One region of the Clostridium sp. 001 genome, then DNA from elsewhere that is predicted to be linked to it. Evidence: predicted binding sites of a transcription regulator. Region 1 holds the regulator's gene; each other region holds the start of a gene.
What was found. The regulator NrdR, encoded in region 1, represses ribonucleotide reductase genes. The targets are predictions, from matches to a motif close to CACNANATNTNGTG.

Region 1 (6,366 bases):
GGATTAAATGGCAAAAGTGAAAAAACTCAGAAAGAAGTTGCAGACTTACTTGGAATATCACAATCTTATATATCAAGGCTTGAAAAGAGAATAATAAAGAGACTTAGAAAAGAAATAAATAAAATGTTATAGGGTTGTCTTTAGTATAAAACTCAGCTTCTTAGTAAATACTTAAAATGCTATATATTCTAAAGGGGCTGATTACATGATAATTAATAAAGTAGAAATTTGTGGCGTAAATACATCAAAATTGCCAGTTCTCAAGGGAAAGGAAATGAAAGAACTTTTAATAAAAATGCAACAGGGAGATAATGAATGCAGAGAAAAGTTTATAAAGGGTAATTTACGATTGGTGTTAAGTGTAATACAGAGATTTAATAACAGGGGAGAAAATGTAGATGATCTATTTCAAGTAGGATGTATAGGGCTTATAAAAGCCATTGACAACTTTGATTTAAGTCAAAATGTTAAATTTTCAACTTATGCTGTACCTATGATTATAGGAGAAATAAGAAGATACTTAAGGGATAATAATTCCATAAGGGTAAGTAGATCTCTTAGAGATATTGCTTATAAAGCACTTCAAGTTAGAGATAAATTAATAAGGGAAAATAATAAAGAGCCAACTATATCACAGATAGCGGAGGAATTAAATATACCAAGGGAGGAAGTGGTATTTGCATTGGATGCCATTCAGGATCCAGTTTCCCTGTTTGAACCAATATATCATGATGGTGGTGATGCAATTTATGTAATGGATCAAATAAGTGATACTAAAAATTTGGATGAAAATTGGTTGGAAAACATATCGATAAAAGAAGCCATGAAAAAATTAAATGACAGGGAGAAATTGATACTTAATTTAAGATTTTTTGATGGAAGGACTCAGATGGAAGTAGCAGATGAAATAGGCATATCACAAGCACAGGTATCTAGGTTAGAGAAAACTGCCTTAAGGCATATGCGAAAATATATATAAATAGGTATAATGTTTAATTTATTATAATTATAAACTCAATTTTCACACATACGAAATTTTGACTTAATATAAAAAATTACGACGTAATTTTTTTAGTTAATAGTTAAGAATTAAAAATTAATAGTTAATGTGGATTTTTTTCCGTTACACTACAAAAAATTTTTGATTAAGCTTTTTACCACTCGTTTTGCTAAAGCAAAACATTACTAAGAGATGACTTATATAAATTTAAAAATTTTTTGCGAGAGCTAAAAATCATCATTTACTATTAATTCTTCATTATTAATTCTTAACTTGCGAAGCTTTGCTTCACAAAATTTTTAAACTGTGAAAGTTAAGCTAGGAAATAATTAAAAATGGGAGGATGTACATAAATGGAGTTAGAAGGAGATTTATTTTCTTTAACTAATCTAAGAAATATGGAAATAATAGATATAAATACGGGTGCAAAATTAGGTTTTATAAAAGATCTAAAGATAAATTGTGAAGAGCATAAGATAATGTCAATTATTTTACCATCTCAAACTTTTAAAATATCGTTATTTGGCAAAAATGAAGATATAGAAATACCATGGGATAATGTAAAAAAAATAGGTGTAGATGTAATTTTAGTCGATGGGAAAAATCTTGTAGAGGAGTAGAAGTTTCCACAAAATAAGTATATAATTATAATATGTATACTATCTTATATGAAGGACGTGAATTAAAGTGAAATGCCCTTATTGTGGATACAATGAAACTAAAGTAGTGGACTCCAGATCTACAGATGACAATATGGCCATAAGAAGAAGAAGAGAATGTTTAAGGTGTAATAAAAGATATACCACTTATGAAAAAATTGAAAATGTACCCATTTTAGTTGTAAAGAAAAATATGAATAGAGAATATTTTGACAGGACAAAAATATTAAAAGGATTGATAAAAGCTTGTGAAAAACGTCCTGTTTCAAGAAAACAAATTGAAAATATAACCGATGAAGTAGAGAAAAAGATAAATAATAATATGATTACAGAAATAAGTTCCTCGGAGATAGGGGAAATTATTATGGAGAATTTAAAAAAGGTGGATGAAGTGTCTTATGTCAGGTTTGCGTCTGTTTACAGGCAGTTTAAAGATATAAATACTTTTATGCAGGAAATAAAAAATCTTATTTCAAATAAATAAATGGTGTGCTTAAAGGCATACCATTTATTTTATGTTAAATTAAAGTTAAAAGATATTTATAGTCCCATCAATTAAAAAAACAATGTTAAAATATATTTAAGATAATTCTAAATATATTTTTGATTTTGAAATAAATTCTAGATGGAGGATTAATATGGAGAAAGTTACAGTAGAAGGTTATGAATTTATAAAAATAGATTTGCCAGGTGCAGAAGCAATATTTTCAACAGCTAAAAATGATTTAAGCTTTAATAAATCCACAGATGCTGGAAAGGAAAATATTAAAAATTTAAAAAGATGGTTTAATTTAAAAACTGTGGGATATTTGAATCAAGTTCATGGGTTCCAGAGTGTAGTTTATACGGGCAAAGATGAAGAGGATGCAGATGGAATAATTACAAATGAGCATAACACAGCTGTAGGGGTTTTTAATGCTGATTGTATTCCAATACTTTTATATGATAAAAAAAATAAGATTATAGCAGCAGTTCACAGTGGATGGAAAGGTACTTTAGCTTGTATTCTTTCTAAAACCATTGAAAAACTTGAAAGGGATTTCAAAAGTAAATCTAAAGACATAATAGTATGTGTAGGGCCACATATTCACGGCTGCTGTTATGAAGTTGGGGAAGAAGTAATGGACAAATTTAAAAACTCTGATTTTTATAGATTTAAGGATGTATTTAGAGATAGAAATCTTGATCTAAAAAAATGTATATTGTATCAACTCCAGGACAGAGATATAGAAAGTGAAAATATAAAATATTTAGATATATGTACTTATTGTAATACTGAATATGAAATGCATTCTTATAGAAAAAATAAAGACTATGGAAGAATGTTTTCGTTTATTTATCTAAAATAAAAATGGGGGACTATTATGTTACAAGAAAAGATATTGATAGTAGATGATGAAGAACATATTTGTGAACTTATTAAATTTAATCTTGAGAAAAATGGATATAAGGCCATTGTGGCAGGAAATGGAATAGATGCACTGAAAATTGTAAGGGAAGAGATGCCTCAGTTAATTTTACTGGATGTAATGCTGCCTGGAATGGATGGATATGATGTATGTAAAGAAATAAGAAAGGACAATTCCATATCTTTTATTCCTGTAATAATGATAACTGCAAGAGGAGAGGAATTTGACAAGGTGCTAGGACTAGAACTCGGAGCAGATGATTACATGACAAAGCCTTTTTCTATAAGGGAATTGGTTGCTAGGGTTAAAGCTGTACTCAGGAGAACTGCAGTAAAACCTGTAGATAAATGCTATGTATTTGGACAGGTAAGCATAGATTTTGATAAACATGAAGTGATTAAAAATGGAGAAAAGGTAGAATTAACATTAAAAGAATTTGAGCTCTTAAAAATGCTTATAAAAAATAGGGGAAGAGTAATGACTAGAGATTTTCTGCTAGATAAAATATGGGGATATGAATACGTTGGAGAAACTAGAACAGTGGATGTTCACATAAGGCATTTAAGACAAAAAATAGAGGACTTTGACAACAAACCTAAGTATATTGAAACTATTCGTGGTATTGGTTACAGATTTAACTCAGAAGAGTAGTTGGTGATAAAAATGAAAAAAAGATTAACGGTTTCCATGCTTTGTACTCTTATATTTAATATGGTTATAACAACTATATTATTTATAGTAATTGAAAATCATGAATACATTGAGAACATGAAACAAACTTTAAAAGTGAATAACCAGATTATAATAAATGTACTGAAAAATGAAAAGATAGATAACAGGGGAGGTTTTTTTAAAAAGCAATTTGAAAATAAACTTATAAGAGAAACTTTAATAGATAGGAATGGCAAAGTAATAAGTGATTCTGTGGCAGTAGAAAAGGATATGAATAATCACAATCACAGAAAGGAAATTCAAGAAGCAAGAAAAAGTGGGACTGGTTATGATATAAGAGTGAGTGATACTACGGGTAAAAAAACACTTTATTTTGCCACTATATTTAAAGATGGATATGTAGTAAGAAGTGCATTTACCATGCAGACAATTAAGGGATTTGAGGATAATTATTTTAAATATTATATAATTATAACCCTTTTTTCCATACTTGTTTCTATAGTATTTGCCTTAAAGCTTTCAAAGTCCATAGTAGGCCCTATAAAAAAGCTTCAGTATACTACAGCTAGTATAGCAAGTGGAGAATTGGATAAGAGAGTGAGAATTAATTCTAAAGATGAAATAGGGGAATTGGCAAATACATTTAATTATATGGCAGATGCTCTTCAAAGTACCCTAAAGGATTCTCTAGATAAGCAAAACAAACTAGAGGCAATACTTAAAAGTATGGACAGTGGTGTAATAGCTGTTGATATTAAGTACAATATTATAATGATAAATCCCTATGCAAAAAAGATATTTGGTATAAAAAAAGATATAATGGGTGAAAGTTTGATAGATAATATAAGGGATTTTGAACTAGAAGATATATTTAAAAGTATGGAGGATGACTACAGAGAAATCAAAATACTATGGCCAAGAGAGAGAGAATTAAGGATAAAAACAGCCTATATTATAAATAGCAGTAAAAAAATAGGTAAAGTGGCAGTAATTCAAGATATAACGGATATAAAAAAGTTGGAAAATATGAGGTCTCAATTTGTAGCTAATGTTTCTCATGAATTAAAAACTCCACTTACTTCCATAAAAGGATTTGCAGAAACTTTAAAGTATGTAGATGATGCTGAAAATAAAAATAGATTTTTAAATATAATAAACGATGAAGCAGACAGGCTTACCAGGTTAATAAATGACATATTAACTCTTTCTCATATAGAAAGCAATAGTATAGATAACTTAGGAAAAGTAAAAATAGATGACATAATAAAAGATGTATGTTATATGATGAAAACTGCAGCAGATAAAAAGAATATTAAGATAGAAAAAATAGGAGATAAAGTACCTAGCATATGGGCTGATGCAGATAGATTTAAGCAAATGGTAATAAACCTCATGGACAATTCAATAAAATATACCAATGATGGTGGCACGATAAAAGTTGGAACAATGCTTCAAGGCAATAATTGCGTTCTATGGGTAGAGGACAACGGTGTAGGAATTTCAGAAGAACATCAAAATAGGCTTTTTGAAAGATTTTATAGAGTGGATAAAGCTAGATCCAGAAGCCAGGGTGGAACAGGACTAGGACTTGCTATAGTAAAACACATAGTTATAGGACTTAGTGGAACTATAGACCTCCAAAGTGAAGTTGGAAAGGGGAGTAAATTTACAGTTAAAATCCCTCTAGATGCTAATAGTAAAAATGAAAATATATAGTTAAGCAATGAATTAACATCTGTACTTAAAAAATAAGTATGGATGTTAATTTTAATTAACATGAATGTAATAAAGGAGTAACCTTTGAGGGATATTATAAACATTGTAGTAATTAAGTATTTCATAAAAACACATTGTTAGGGATCAAATTTTAAGGAGGTCTAATATTATGAAGAAAAAAGGCTTAAGAGCTCTTGTAGCAGCGATAACTATTACCGTAGTTGCAGGAGCATTTGTTGGATGCGGTGGAAGCAAAAATCAAAATAGTTCAGGAAGTACATCAGAAGGATCTAAACAGGAAGTATCAGGAGCTATAACATTAGCAGGATCCACTGCACTTCAGCCTTTAGCAGATCAAATTGGAAAGACATTTTCTGAAAAAAATACAAAGGCAACTATTAATGTTCAAGGTGGAGGAAGTGGTACAGGATTAAATCTAGCACTTCAAGGTACGGCTGATATAGGAAATTCTGATGTAACAGCAGAATCAAAATTAGATGCAGATAAGGCAAAGCAGTTAGTAGATCATAAAGTATGTGCAATAGGATTTGCAGTAGTAGTAAATCCTAGTGTTAAAGTAGATTCTCTAACAAAAGATCAAATACAAAAAATATTTACAGGAGAAATTACTAATTGGAAGGATGTAGGTGGAGATGACATTAAGATAAATGTAATAAATAGAACCAAGTCATCTGGTACAAGGGCTACATTTAAAGATACTGTAATGGGCGGAAAAGATGAAAAGGAAGGACTTGGAACAACTCAAGATTCTAATGGAAATGTAGAAAATTCAATCAAGACTACTCAAGGTTCCATAAGCTATTTAGCCCTTTCCTATTTAACAGGATCAGCAAAAAATAATGTTAAAACTTTAAAAATAGAAGGTGTTGAAGCTTCAACAAACAATATA
Region 2 (6,366 bases), 1.2 Mb from region 1:
TAACAGTATTCTTAGTGGCTTTAGCACTTAGAATACGTTATCCTTCAGGGGAAGAACTTATCCAGGCCCGTAGCAGTGCTTATCCCCCCCACTTTGAAGAAAAGCAGATATCCCAAATCTTTGATTTGCTGATAGTGGCTTTCGCTGTGTGCGATGGGAGGAGCAATAGTAGCGATCGGATAAATTAACCTTTTGTTTGTATAGGGCTTCTAAGTGAAAATTTGACATGCACACAGGAATATACTTACAAAGTTCTTAAATTTGTGTTTTTATTATAGAAGTCCATAACTAAAAAAATAAACTTATACGCAGAAATATTTTTACACTAAACAAGCACATTTAAATATTTTGTGTATAAGTCTTGTTAGAAAATTTGTGAAAAAGCTTAGGACTTTCAAATTGTTTGAGGTACGAGTTTTCAAAAGTCCTTAGGTTTTTATAAATTTTCTGTCTAGACTTATCAAAATATTTAGCCGTGCTTGTGGTTGTAAAAATATGCGGAGTATAAGTTTATTTTTGTTTTGAAGCACTATATTACTACACTCTAATTATGTTCTACATGCTCTAACCCTGCATTAAGCAACTTATTTATATGTTCATCGTCTAGGGAATAATACACCGACTTTCCCTCTCTCCTAAATTTAACTAGCCTTGCAGTCTTTAAAATTCTAAGTTGATGAGATATTGCGGACTGACTCATTTGAAGTATTTCTGTAATATCACAAACACATAATTCTTTTTTAAATAGTGCATATATAATTTTAATTCTTGTATAATCCCCCAGTACTTTAAAAAGTGCTGACAGATCCATAAAAGTCTTCTCATCCAACATACTTTTTCTGACACATTCTATGCAATCCTTATGAATCTCAGTACAAGAGCAAACTTCAATTTCCGAATTGTTATTCATATTATCAACTCCTCGTCATGAAGTATTATAATATATTTAGCTAAAGTTTTTCAACTAAAAGTCAATACTACTACATCATTGGAATCTAAACTTTTCTTTACGTCAATAATTCTCTGATTACTGGATCCTTTAAATTTTAATTTTGTATCTTTTTTGTTCTCTTCAAATTTTCCATCCACTAGCACATCTACATTATTTAAAAGACATTTCTTTGCCGTATCTGAACTATTAACTATAGATTCAAAAGTGTATCCTGTATAACACCATATATTTAAGTTTAATTCTTTAACTTTAGCAGCCATGTATGCAAATTCTTCAGGTTGTTCAAATGGGTCACCACCTGAAAATGTAACTCCACTTAACATAGGATTATCTTTAATATCGCAAACCAGTTTATCTATATCTTTTAGCTGACCACCTTTGAAGTCATGGGTAGATAGGTTAAAACATCCTTTACAATTATGTCTACATCCCTGAGCAAAAAATACCCGTCTCATTCCAGGGCCATTAACTAGGCTCTCGTAAGCAATACCTGCCAATCTAATTTTTTTGCCACCCATTGATTTTTCCTCCTTCTTATATATGGTCTAGTTACTCAAATTCGCAGTTTAAAAACTTTGCGAAGCAAAGCCTTTTAAAAATAACAAAGTTCAAATAACAAAGAACAGATAAAGATGATTTCCATCGTACCTCAGGAAATCTATAATTTTAATATTTTCTGACGTTAGGAAGAAAATTATCCTTATTTGATATTTGAACTTTGTTCTTTGTTCTTTAAGAAAATTGTTTCGCAATTTTCTTATATTAAGTCAAAATTTCATATGTGTAAAATTTAAGTTAACTACTATTACAGTTACTTTAGCAATATACATGTTTGTTGCTTCCCTGGGATATTCTATCCCTTCTTTCTGCTGTCTTACCTTCTCCAAATCTTTCATCCAAAGATAGATATCCTGTAACCCTTGATATACCCTGTATATTATTGCTTCCGCATTTAGGACAGACATCTTCCCCATGCATATAAGTTCCACATTCTTTACAATATCTTATGTGAAAGTTTATCCCTATATAACTTATATTTGTATTATCATAGGCATAATCAATTACACTTTTAACAACTTCTTCTGATGGATAATCATCAACTTCTATATAACTTATGTGGCCTCCATTACAAAGTTTGTGATAAGGAGCCTCTATATCAATTTTATCTTTTATAGATATTGGATATCCTACAGGTATATGGTAAGAATTAGTATAATACTCTTTGTCTGTAACCCCAGGTATTTCTCCAAATATCTTCTTATCATGTACTATAAACTTTCCACTTAATCCTTCAGCTGGTGTAGCATAGCAGCTCCAATTTAAATGTGTCTCCTCTATAAGCTTATCTGTATAATTTCTTATATATGTAATTATCTTTATTCCAAGTTCTCTTGAACTCTCATCCTCACCGTGGTGTTTACCAGTTAATGCAATTAATGTTTCAGCAAGTCCTATAAACCCAATAGCCCAAGTACCCTGCTTCAATATTGGTTCTATTGAATCTTCTGACTTTAAGTTCTCCGCACCTTTCATAAGTTTCTGACCTGCTACAAAAGGTAAATCTTTAACTCTGAGTCTCTTTAAAATGCCATATCTATGCATTAAAGATTCTTTTGCTAACTCTAACTTTCCTTGTAACAACCCAAAAAATTTATTTATATTTCCCTTAGATAAAATTCCAAGTCTAGGTAAATTAATAGTAACAGGAGCTATATTTCCTCTTCCCTTTACTCCTGGATCTCCATTTACATTTGAACAGACATAGGTACGGCATCCCATAGTTGCAGGTATTACACCTTTATCATAATATGCTTTATTAAAATCAGCATCTAAATTCATAAAAGTAGGATTCATCCTCTTTGAAGCTACCCTACATGCAATTTTAAATAGATAATAATAAGGATCTTCTTGATTTTTATTTACGCCTTTTTTAACTCTAAATATTATATTAGGAAATATAGGTTGTTCTCCTCTTCCAAGTCCTTTTTCATATTCTGTCAAAAATACTTCACATACAAGAGCTGCATCCTTTGAGGTTGGTATACCTATATTTAGTGAACTAAAAGGTACCTGTGATCCTGCCCTAGAATGCATGGTATTAAGATTGTAGATTATTCCCTGCATGGCCTGTTCTATACTTCTTCTCAATTTCTTTTCAGAAATATCCTTTATTTTTTCCTCTTCTACTCCCATTTCCTTGAGGTTCTTCAATATTTCTTTTCTTGTAGGTTCAACAAAAATACCCATATCATTGTCAAAATCCGGATGGGACTGTCCACCAAACATATCATTCTGTGCTGACTGCAGTAATATACAAGAGAGTTCTGCAGCCGATTCTATTCTCTTAGGAGTTCTTATATTCCCATATCCTGTATTAAACCCATCTAAAAGCATTTCCTTTGTTGGTATGTGAAGGCAATTTACAGTTAAATTATAAGAATCTAAGTCATGATAATATATATCCCCATTTTCATGAGCCTTAGCTAAATGTTTAGGCATGGTAGCTAAATTATGCCATTTGTTAGACTCACTGGCAATCCTCAAAAGCTTGGCACTAAAGTTATTTCCAACATTTGCATTATCTCTGTCTGTTTGAACTCCTATTTTATCAATAGCCTTCATAAGATCAGACTTTATTTCTCTTATATCATTTCGCTCTCTTCTATAATTTGAATAAGCTAGACCAATTTTAACATAGCCTTTCTTCATAAGTACTTCTTCAACTATATTCTGTATATCTTCTACATTTACTTCCTTAAGATTAAGATTTTCTATATTTTCTGTGACTTTTTGAGTTAGATCAATAAATTCACTTTCTTTTAAATCAAAACCTATTTCATCACAAGATCCTTTTATGGCATTAGTTATCTTAATGGAATCAAAGGGAACCCTTCTACCATCTCTTTTCACAACATGTAGCATATACTTTCCTCCCAACTACTATATATTGTATAAACGACTTGATTATTATACCTTGCCATATATAAAAAAGCAATTTATAAATTGAGCTTTATTTTTACTTTAAACCTATAAAAACCTATAAAGCACACTTTTTAATTGAAATACATCAAATACCTATAAGATAAAATTTCTAGGAATAATATTTAATAATATAGATAAAAATAACATAGATAATCTTATCTTTAGGAGGACTTTCATGATCGGCAAAATAATTGATATGAATATTACAGACGCACTTGTAAGTTTTCAGGATGGTACTACTGCCAATATAGGGACTACTCATTTACCACTCGATTCTAGAATAGGTGATAGAATAAACATTCATCCCATATCGGAAGTTACATTAAATGACAAGTATAAACAGCATCCAGTTTTGTTTTAAGCCTAATTGATATGCTGTATGAAAAACTGTGGTACATTTTTATCGCAAATAGTTTTGAAAGTTTAGGGGATTGTGTAGATTTTTTACACAATCCCCTTTCCTTAGCTTACCTTAATAGCACAAACAGGACAACTGTCCTCTGCTTCCTTCGCAGTGTCCTCTGCTTCTCCTGGGACATTATCTTCAATTGCCTTAGCTTTTTCATCATCATCCATCTGAAAAACCTCTGGACATATACTTGGACATAACCCACATCCTATACAAGTGTCTTTATCAACTACAGCTTTCATACTATTTTCCTGTTATTAATAACAAGTTTTCACTCCTCGCTATATAATTAGTTACTTTAAAGTACACCTTATATTATTCCAAAAATAATGCTTATTATAATAATTTAATTTCTATTTTAATTTTTTTATAAAGTTATTAAGCAAATCATTATATTCCAATGAGTTTGATATGTATTCTTCTGCCTTTTTAGCTTCCATATTTTTTACCAAATCAGAATTTATTGGCATTTCAGCAAGAAGTTCTAATCCAAGATAATCAGCTTGTTCTTTCGCCGAATTTTCACTAAATAGCCTTACTTTTTCACCACATTTTCCACATTTAACATAGGACATATTCTCTACTACACCTAATATATTTACCTTTAGGTCTTCTGCCATTATAACAACTTTTTTTACTATCATAGATACCATGTCCTGAGGAGTAGATACTATTATAACACCTTCCATTGGAATTTCCTGCATCACAGTAAGAGCTACATCTCCGGTACCTGGAGGCATATCTATAAGCAAATAATCTAATTCTCCCCAACTTGTATCTGAATACATCTGTTTTAACACTCCTGTTATCATGGGTGCTCTCCATATAACAGGTTGTTCTTCCTCTTCTGTCAAAAGATTTAAGGATATAACTTTTATTCCTGAAGAAGATTCTACTGGAGAAAACTTTATTTCTTCACTTTCCCCCACTTGTAGTATATCAGCCCTTTTATCATTTATTCCAAAAAATCTAGGCATAGATGGACCTGTTATATCTCCATCAAGTACTCCCACCTTATATCCAGAATTTCTTAATTTTGATGCCAATATTCCCGTAACTGTAGACTTACCTACTCCACCTTTTCCACTCATAATACCTATTATATGCTTTGTGTTTCCATACTTAGGCGATATGTATTTACATCCACCTTTATCATCTTTACTGCACTGTGATTTACTTGAACAACCATCGCAATTACTCAAATCATTTCTCCTCCTTTTATATAGTTAATCCACATTAAATTTTAAGCAACATTTCCTATATTTTTAAAAACCATTAGGCTTACTTTCCGATATGCTCTTGTTCCATCCGCCACTGCTGTATGTATCCTGTACATAATAAACCTTCTCACTTTGATTTTGTCTATCAAAAAGTGTAACAGTCATTTTATACAATGTGGATTTATAACCTTCTGTCTTTATTGTTACCCACACATCATAATTATCTTCATCATTATTCCCAATGTTTGCATTTTTAAATTTACTAGTAAGGTCTGATTTAAATTCTTCCTGTTCAGTGGAAAGTATAAATCTTTGGGCATCTATATCATCTTTTAAATTTATTCCTATTTTCTTAGTTTTATCCTTTTCACTAAAACATTTATTTAATGTATCCATTATGGACCCATAGTACACAGATTTAAAGTCGCTTGGCGGCATCCTTGTATTCCAAAAATTATTTATCATATCGTTATCTATTCTATTTGATACTATATATACCTGACCTTTGCTATAGAGATTTCCTAAGTCTTTCTTATCAAGTCCTGCTATATAACTAAACTTGTGAACTTTATTGTTTCCTTCATCTATTTCGAATACATAATCAGGATCCAATGATGACTTTTTTGATACTTTTTTAGCAGAAGATAGTATATCATACAAATTTTTAATGGTACTTTGATCAGTAACTACAAATTTAAATCCCTGATCCCTTGTATTTTGAATAATTATCTGTTTAACTTTTCCCTGTTGTTTCATATATTCAAAATCCGAATTTTTTAAACCCGCCTTAACTTTTAATTGAT
Region 3 (6,366 bases), 640 kb from region 1:
ATATAAGGATGCTTCTGAACAAATCCATAAGGCTCATACTTTTGTCCCCTGAGCATTCGTGATATATCCTGAGGCGGAACATGGTATTGCAGCATAACGGATATTGCTTTAGACAGGGAATTTAAAAGTCCCATTATTATGGTACCCTCTCTATCTGTAGTTATATATATTTCAGATATTTCTCCATTAGAATTTCTGTTTACTGTAGTGTATATTTTAACGTCATCTATTTGAGCAGGATGGGTAGTTCCTGTGCGAATTCCAATGATTTTATCTCGCTTTGAATATTTTATTCCTTTTTGTAATTCCTTCACTTTTGATAAAAGTTGGTTATATGTAAAATCTTCTATCTTTATATCATTGGAATCTGATAAAGTGGTATTTAAAGGCTGAGCGGCTTTAGAAGAATCCCTATAAAGGGTGATACCTTTAACACCTAATTTCCAGGAAGTCAGAACTACATCTTTAAAATCTTGTACTGAAGCAGTTTTAGGTAAATTTACAGTTTTAGATACAGAACCTGATATAAGAGGGGTCAAAGAAGCTACCATCTTTACATGTCCCATAGGATCAATATATCTTTCACCGCTGCCGCATTTATTTGAAGTATCAAATATACTTAGGTGTTCATCTTTTAAATGAGGTGCACCTTCTATTTTGCCATCCAGTATTTTTTCATAAGTATAGTCATTTTCAGATACATTTTCCTTTTCAAGTACATAAGATAGTATGTCTTCTATTTGTTCAGGGGTATAGCCTAGGTTTTTAAGAGCAATGGTTATTACGGGATTTATAATAGTCATAAATCCTCCTCCGGATAACTTCTTATAAACAATGTGACTGAAAAATGGTTCTATTGAAGTAGCTCCACAGTCCATGGCGAAGGATATGGTTCCTGTAGGTGCTATAACTGAAACTTGGGCATTTCTGTATCCAAATTTGATACCACTTTTAAGTGCATTTATCCAGCAATCTTTTAAAGTCTTTCCTATGTAAGAAAGTCCTTCCTTTTTTAGAACGCTGTGTTTTACTTTTAACGGAACATAATTTAGATCTTCAAATTCATTTGAAAAGTTATTCCCTAGAATTGCTTGGAGAGACTCTATATCTACAGAGGCTGCTCTGGCATGATTTCTTAAAACTTTCATCATATAGGGCTTATTTATTTCAAACTTTTTAAAGGCACCTATTTCTTTTGCCATAAGAGAAGATACGTAATAAGACTCACCTGTAAGTATTCCAACAAGTGATGCAGCTAAAGTTCTAGCTTCATCTGAATTGTAAGGATAACCCATAACCATAAATAACGAAGCTATATTTGATATACCAAGTCCTGTAGTTCTAAAAAGGTAAGTTTTTCTAGCTATATCTTCTGTAGGAAATTGTCCCCAGTGTATTGAAGATTCAAGAATAAGCTGAACAAGATCTATTATGTGCAAATATCCTTCTATGTCAAAAGTATTATTGGTTATATTGTAGAACTTGTATATATTTATAGAAGCAAGGTTACAGGAAGTATCATCCAAAAAAGCATATTCTCCGCAGGGGTTTGTAGAATTTATCCTGTTATAAGGAGCATTTAGTTTTCCATCTTCACCTGCAGGACAGGTATGCCAGGCGTTAAATGTAGTGCTGAATTGAGGTGCAGGATCAGCACATTTCCAGGCAGAATTGTTAAAGGCATCCCATATGTTTTTTACTTTTTCTACCTTATTAAGTTTTGAGTCAACCCTACCAATAAGTTCAATAGTATCATCCGGGTTTTCCCTTAATTTATTTACTTTGTTCATAAATTCATCGGAGAATCTTACTGAATTATTACTGTTTTGGCCAGATACAGTTTCGTAAGCTTCACCATCGATATCTGTATCATATCCCATTTTACCAAGAGCTCTTACTTTATCTTCTTCTTTGGATTTCCAGTTTATAAAGTCCATTATTTCGGGATGGTCTACATCAAGGCATACCATTTTTGCAGCTCTTCTTGTAGTACCACCAGATTTAATAGCTCCTGCATTTTTATCCAATGCTTTTAAAAAACTCATAAGTCCGGAAGAAGAACCTCCACCAGATAATTTTTCACCTTTTGCTCTTATAGTAGAAAAATTAGTGCCAGTTCCAGAACCTCCTTTAAATAATTTTGTCTCTGTGACAAATTGATTTGATATGGAATGTGATCCTAAAAGTTTATCTTCAATAGAAAGTATAAAGCAAGCAGAAGCCTGGGTTCTTGTATAATTATCTTTAGATTCTACTACTTTATTGAGGTTTTCATCGAAGTAGTAATTTCCCTGTTTAGCACCACATATATCATAAGATAGTTTAAGACCTGTATTAAACCATTGAGGAGAATTAGGAGCACACATCTGATTTAAAAGAGCATATGCACATTCATCATAAAAAATAGAAGACTCCTCTTCTGTTTTTATAAGTCCTTCATCTTTTAGTGATTCACACCAGAAATTTACCATCCTGTGAGTTACAGATTTCATACTATTTTCATAACCATTGTCTCCAGGAACTCCAGCTTTTCTAAAGTATTTAGAAGCTATTATATCGCAAGCATTTTGAGAATAATTTTCAGGGAATTCTAGATTCTTCATATCAACTAATACTTTTCCTGTTTTATGATCTTTTAAGAACACGTCAACTTTTTTCCATTTAAATAAATCATATACTGTTTTATTATTGTTTTGTTTAAGAGATTTTGTAAAGTATCTTTTAAACAAGTCTTTTACACAGTCCAATTGATCTACCTCCTAAAAATATTTAAGAATTTTATTTAAGCTAATAATAGAAAAATTATTTATTATGTATAGCTGCTTAAATAAAAAATACCATATATAGTGTAAATAAGATTGCATAAATACCATATATAGTGTATTTATATTATATGATATATTTTACAAAAACTCAATTCATGATATGTATTATATTTTAGCATATTTTTAAAATAATATAGTTTTTTTTCTTCATATGTTTTTATTTTGCAATTATAATGATTTATAATTTAAATATAGATTTTCAAAATATTAAATCCTTAAGGAGAGTAAATTATATGATAAGAAAATTTGAACATTACATACCAGATATAGATAAAAGCTGTTTTGTAGTAGATAATGCAGAAGTTATAGGGAAAGTTAAACTTTGTGAAGATGTAAACATATGGTTTGGGGCTGTGCTCAGAGGTGATGTAAGTAATATATATGTAGGAAAAGGAAGTAACATACAGGATAACTGCACTGTTCATACTGGTGAAAAAAGCCCAGCAGAGATAGGAGAATATGTTACTGTTGGTCATAATGCAGTGATACATGGAGCTAAAATTGGAGATAATTCTTTAATTGGTATGGGTTCTATAATTTTAGATAATGCGGAAATTGGCTCTGAGAGCATCATAGGAGCAGGAAGTTTGGTAACTAAAAATAAAAAAATACCTTCAGGGGTGTTATGCATGGGTTCACCTGCAAAGGTAATTAGGAGACTTACTTTGGAAGAAAAGAAGTCTCTTAGACGGTCAGCAGAAGACTACATTGAAAGGGCTAAAAATTATAGTGAATATTAGAAAACAATATATTAATCACATATTTATAAAGTTTGCATAAAAATAATATAGTAATAATATTTAGGGGAATTCATATGCCAATATTTAAACTGAATTCCAGAGGCACTCAGGTTATGAAAATACAAGCTGTGCTGAGGAAAATAGGATACAATTTAAATACCATAGATGGGATATATGGCAGAGAAACAGAGGAAGCAGTTAAAAATTTTGAAAAAAATAATGGATTAGTTCCTGATGGCATAATAGGTCCTAATACGTATAGGGCTTTACGAAATTTTATACTTGGTTATGATACGTATATCGTAAAGCCTGGGGATACATTGTATAATATAGCCCAAAAATATAGAACTCAAGTTTACAAAATAACAGTAGCTAATCCACAAGTACAGGCATTGGGGTTGATTCCGCGAACAATGCTTAAGGTACCTTATAATATAGACGTAGTTGATACAAATATAAATTACACTTATGATATATTGGAACAAGACTTAGTTGGGCTAGAAGCTAGATATCCTTTTATAATTATAGGAAATGCAGGACAAAGTGTGCTTGGAAGGAAGATTTACTATGTGAGACTTGGAGTGGGTCCTAATGAGGTATCTTATAATGGATCTCATCATAGTTTGGAATGGATTACTACCCCACTTTTAATGAAGTTTATAGAAAATTTTGCAAAAGCTTATGCAGAGGGCAGGAATATAAGAGGTTATAATCCAGCTGATATATGGAGGAGAAGTAGTATATATATAGTTCCAATGGTAAATCCAGATGGTGTAGATTTAGTTTTAAATGGATTACAGAGAAGTAATCCATTTTATAATGAACTTATAAGGTGGAATAAAGGAAAAACTGATTTTTCTAAGGATTGGCAAGCTAACAATAGAGGAGTAGATATTAATCATAACTATAATGCAGGGTGGGAGCTTTCAAAAGCTGCAGAGCCTAGTTATGGTGTATATGGTCCAGGGCCTACCAGGTATTCAGGGTCTTATCCTGAATCAGAACCTGAAACTAGGTCTATGGTAGCATTTACAAATAGTCATAATTTTAGACTAGTTTTGGCATATCACAGTCAGGGTGAGGTTATTTACTGGCAGTACAATGCACTTACACCTCCAGAATCAAGGAGGATAGGAGAATTGTTTGCCAGGGTAAGTGGATATAGATTAGAACAGACTTCAGGAATAACATCTTATTCAGGATATAAGGATTGGTTCATAAAAAGCCATGGCAGACCTGGATTTACTATAGAAGTTGGAAAAGGTACTAATCCACTTCCAATAACCCAATTTTCCAAAATATATAATGATAATGAAGAAATTCTTTTGCTAGCCTCAGTTATATAAATAAGTGCTTATTTATATATATCTACTAAAAGACCGCTTATATCGTCTATAGTAGCTGCTACGTTTAAGTTATCTTTTTGTTCACTCATGAGCATATTAGTTAGATCCTCTAATTTACTATCTATAGTATCTACAGTTATGAAATATTGAGTTTGCCAGAAGCTTATATCTTTTTTTATGCTATACATGTAACTTAAGACGGATTCAAGGTATTCTTTTATCATTTTTTTATAAGATCTTACATCTGAATAGCATTTTGTTATGGCAAGCCTGTTTCCTTTCTTTTTTATACTATCAAACATATTTTTAAGTTCTTGCTCTGACTTTTTCTCCATTTGGGAATTAAAACTCTGGGAAAAGTCTTTTTTAACAGATATATTTTTATTGCTTGAAGAAGGTTTAGAAGTTACTCCAATTCTAGAAATTTCCATAATAATCCTCCACATTTTTATTTATCTGAGATAGTGATACTATTAAATACTCAATTTCCGCACATATAAAATTTTTTTAATTAATAGTTAAGAATGAAGAATTAATAGTTAATGTGGATTTTTTTCCGTTACACTACAAAAAATCTTTGATTAAGCTTTTCACCACTCGTTTCGCTAAAGCGAAACATTGCTGATTTATATAAATTTAAAGATTTTTTGCGACAGCTAAAAATCATCCTTCACTATTAATTTTTCATTATTAATTCTTAACTTGTGAAAGTCGAGTTATATATTTATTATATATAATATTTTGTGAAAAATATAGTTAATTGTATTGAAAATTAAATTAAAATACATATTTTTTGATTTTAAAAATATATCAACATATATTATCCTGTAGAGTATTATTTTGTAACAACAATAATTATTTAATGTGTATAAGATTGCGGTGAATTCAAAAAATAGAATGAAAGGCAGGGGATTTTATGTGGTACAAAAAAAGTATTGAAGAAATAACAAAAGAATTGGGTACAGATGTAATAAATGGATTAACATCTGAGGAAGCTTCAATTAGAATAAAAAAATATGGAGAAAATAAGTTAATTGAAAAAAAGAAGAAATCAATTTTAAAGCTTTTACTTGAACAAGTAAATGATGTACTTATATATATATTGGTTGCAGCGGCAGTGGTTTCAGCGGCACTTGGTGAAATAAGTGATGCAATCATAATAATGGTTGTAGTTGTATTAAATGCAGTAATAGGCTTAATTCAAGAATCAAAAGCTGAAAAAGCATTGGATTCTCTAAAAAAACTTTCAGTACCTAAAGCATTGGTTAAAAGAAATGGAGAAGTTATAGAGATTTCTTCTGAAAATATAGTAGTAGGAGATATAATCATATTAGATGCGGGTAAGTACGTTCCTTGTGATTTAAGACTGGTTGAAACCGGAAATTTGAAAATAGAGGAATCTGCATTAACAGGAGAATCTGTGCCTTCTGATAAGTATGTAGAAGATATTTTAGA

Region 2: B5S50_RS11765 (anaerobic ribonucleoside triphosphate reductase) is a predicted target of NrdR. The motif match lies at 3,891-3,904, and genes of this name have one in related genera.
Region 3: B5S50_RS14520 (vitamin B12-dependent ribonucleotide reductase) is a predicted target of NrdR. The motif match lies at 2,868-2,881, and genes of this name have one in related genera.

The regions. Positions count from the first base shown of each region.
Region 1 covers NZ_CP020473.1:3,757,551-3,763,916, forward strand. Annotated here, with positions in the region: gene sigE (RNA polymerase sporulation sigma factor SigE) at 1-132, shown strand, start outside; gene sigG (RNA polymerase sporulation sigma factor SigG) at 206-979, shown strand; gene B5S50_RS17630 (YlmC/YmxH family sporulation protein) at 1,354-1,620, shown strand; gene nrdR (transcriptional regulator NrdR) at 1,688-2,143, shown strand; gene pgeF (peptidoglycan editing factor PgeF) at 2,298-3,008, shown strand; gene B5S50_RS17645 (response regulator transcription factor) at 3,024-3,719, shown strand; gene pnpS (two-component system histidine kinase PnpS) at 3,732-5,456, shown strand; gene B5S50_RS17655 (phosphate ABC transporter substrate-binding protein) at 5,626-6,366, shown strand, end outside.
Region 2 covers NZ_CP020473.1:2,512,077-2,518,442, reverse strand. Annotated here, with positions in the region: gene B5S50_RS11775 (helix-turn-helix transcriptional regulator) at 545-910, opposite strand; gene nrdG (anaerobic ribonucleoside-triphosphate reductase activating protein) at 961-1,470, opposite strand; gene B5S50_RS11765 (anaerobic ribonucleoside triphosphate reductase) at 1,769-3,874, opposite strand; gene B5S50_RS11760 (hypothetical protein) at 4,110-4,295, shown strand; gene B5S50_RS11755 (ferredoxin) at 4,397-4,585, opposite strand; gene B5S50_RS11750 (Mrp/NBP35 family ATP-binding protein) at 4,697-5,545, opposite strand; gene B5S50_RS11745 (hypothetical protein) at 5,609-6,366, opposite strand, start outside.
Region 3 covers NZ_CP020473.1:3,122,387-3,128,752, forward strand. Annotated here, with positions in the region: gene B5S50_RS14520 (vitamin B12-dependent ribonucleotide reductase) at 1-2,747, opposite strand, end outside; gene B5S50_RS14525 (gamma carbonic anhydrase family protein) at 3,059-3,565, shown strand; gene B5S50_RS14530 (M14 family metallopeptidase) at 3,640-4,911, shown strand; gene B5S50_RS14535 (YaaR family protein) at 4,920-5,342, opposite strand; gene B5S50_RS14540 (calcium-translocating P-type ATPase, PMCA-type) at 5,828-6,366, shown strand, end outside.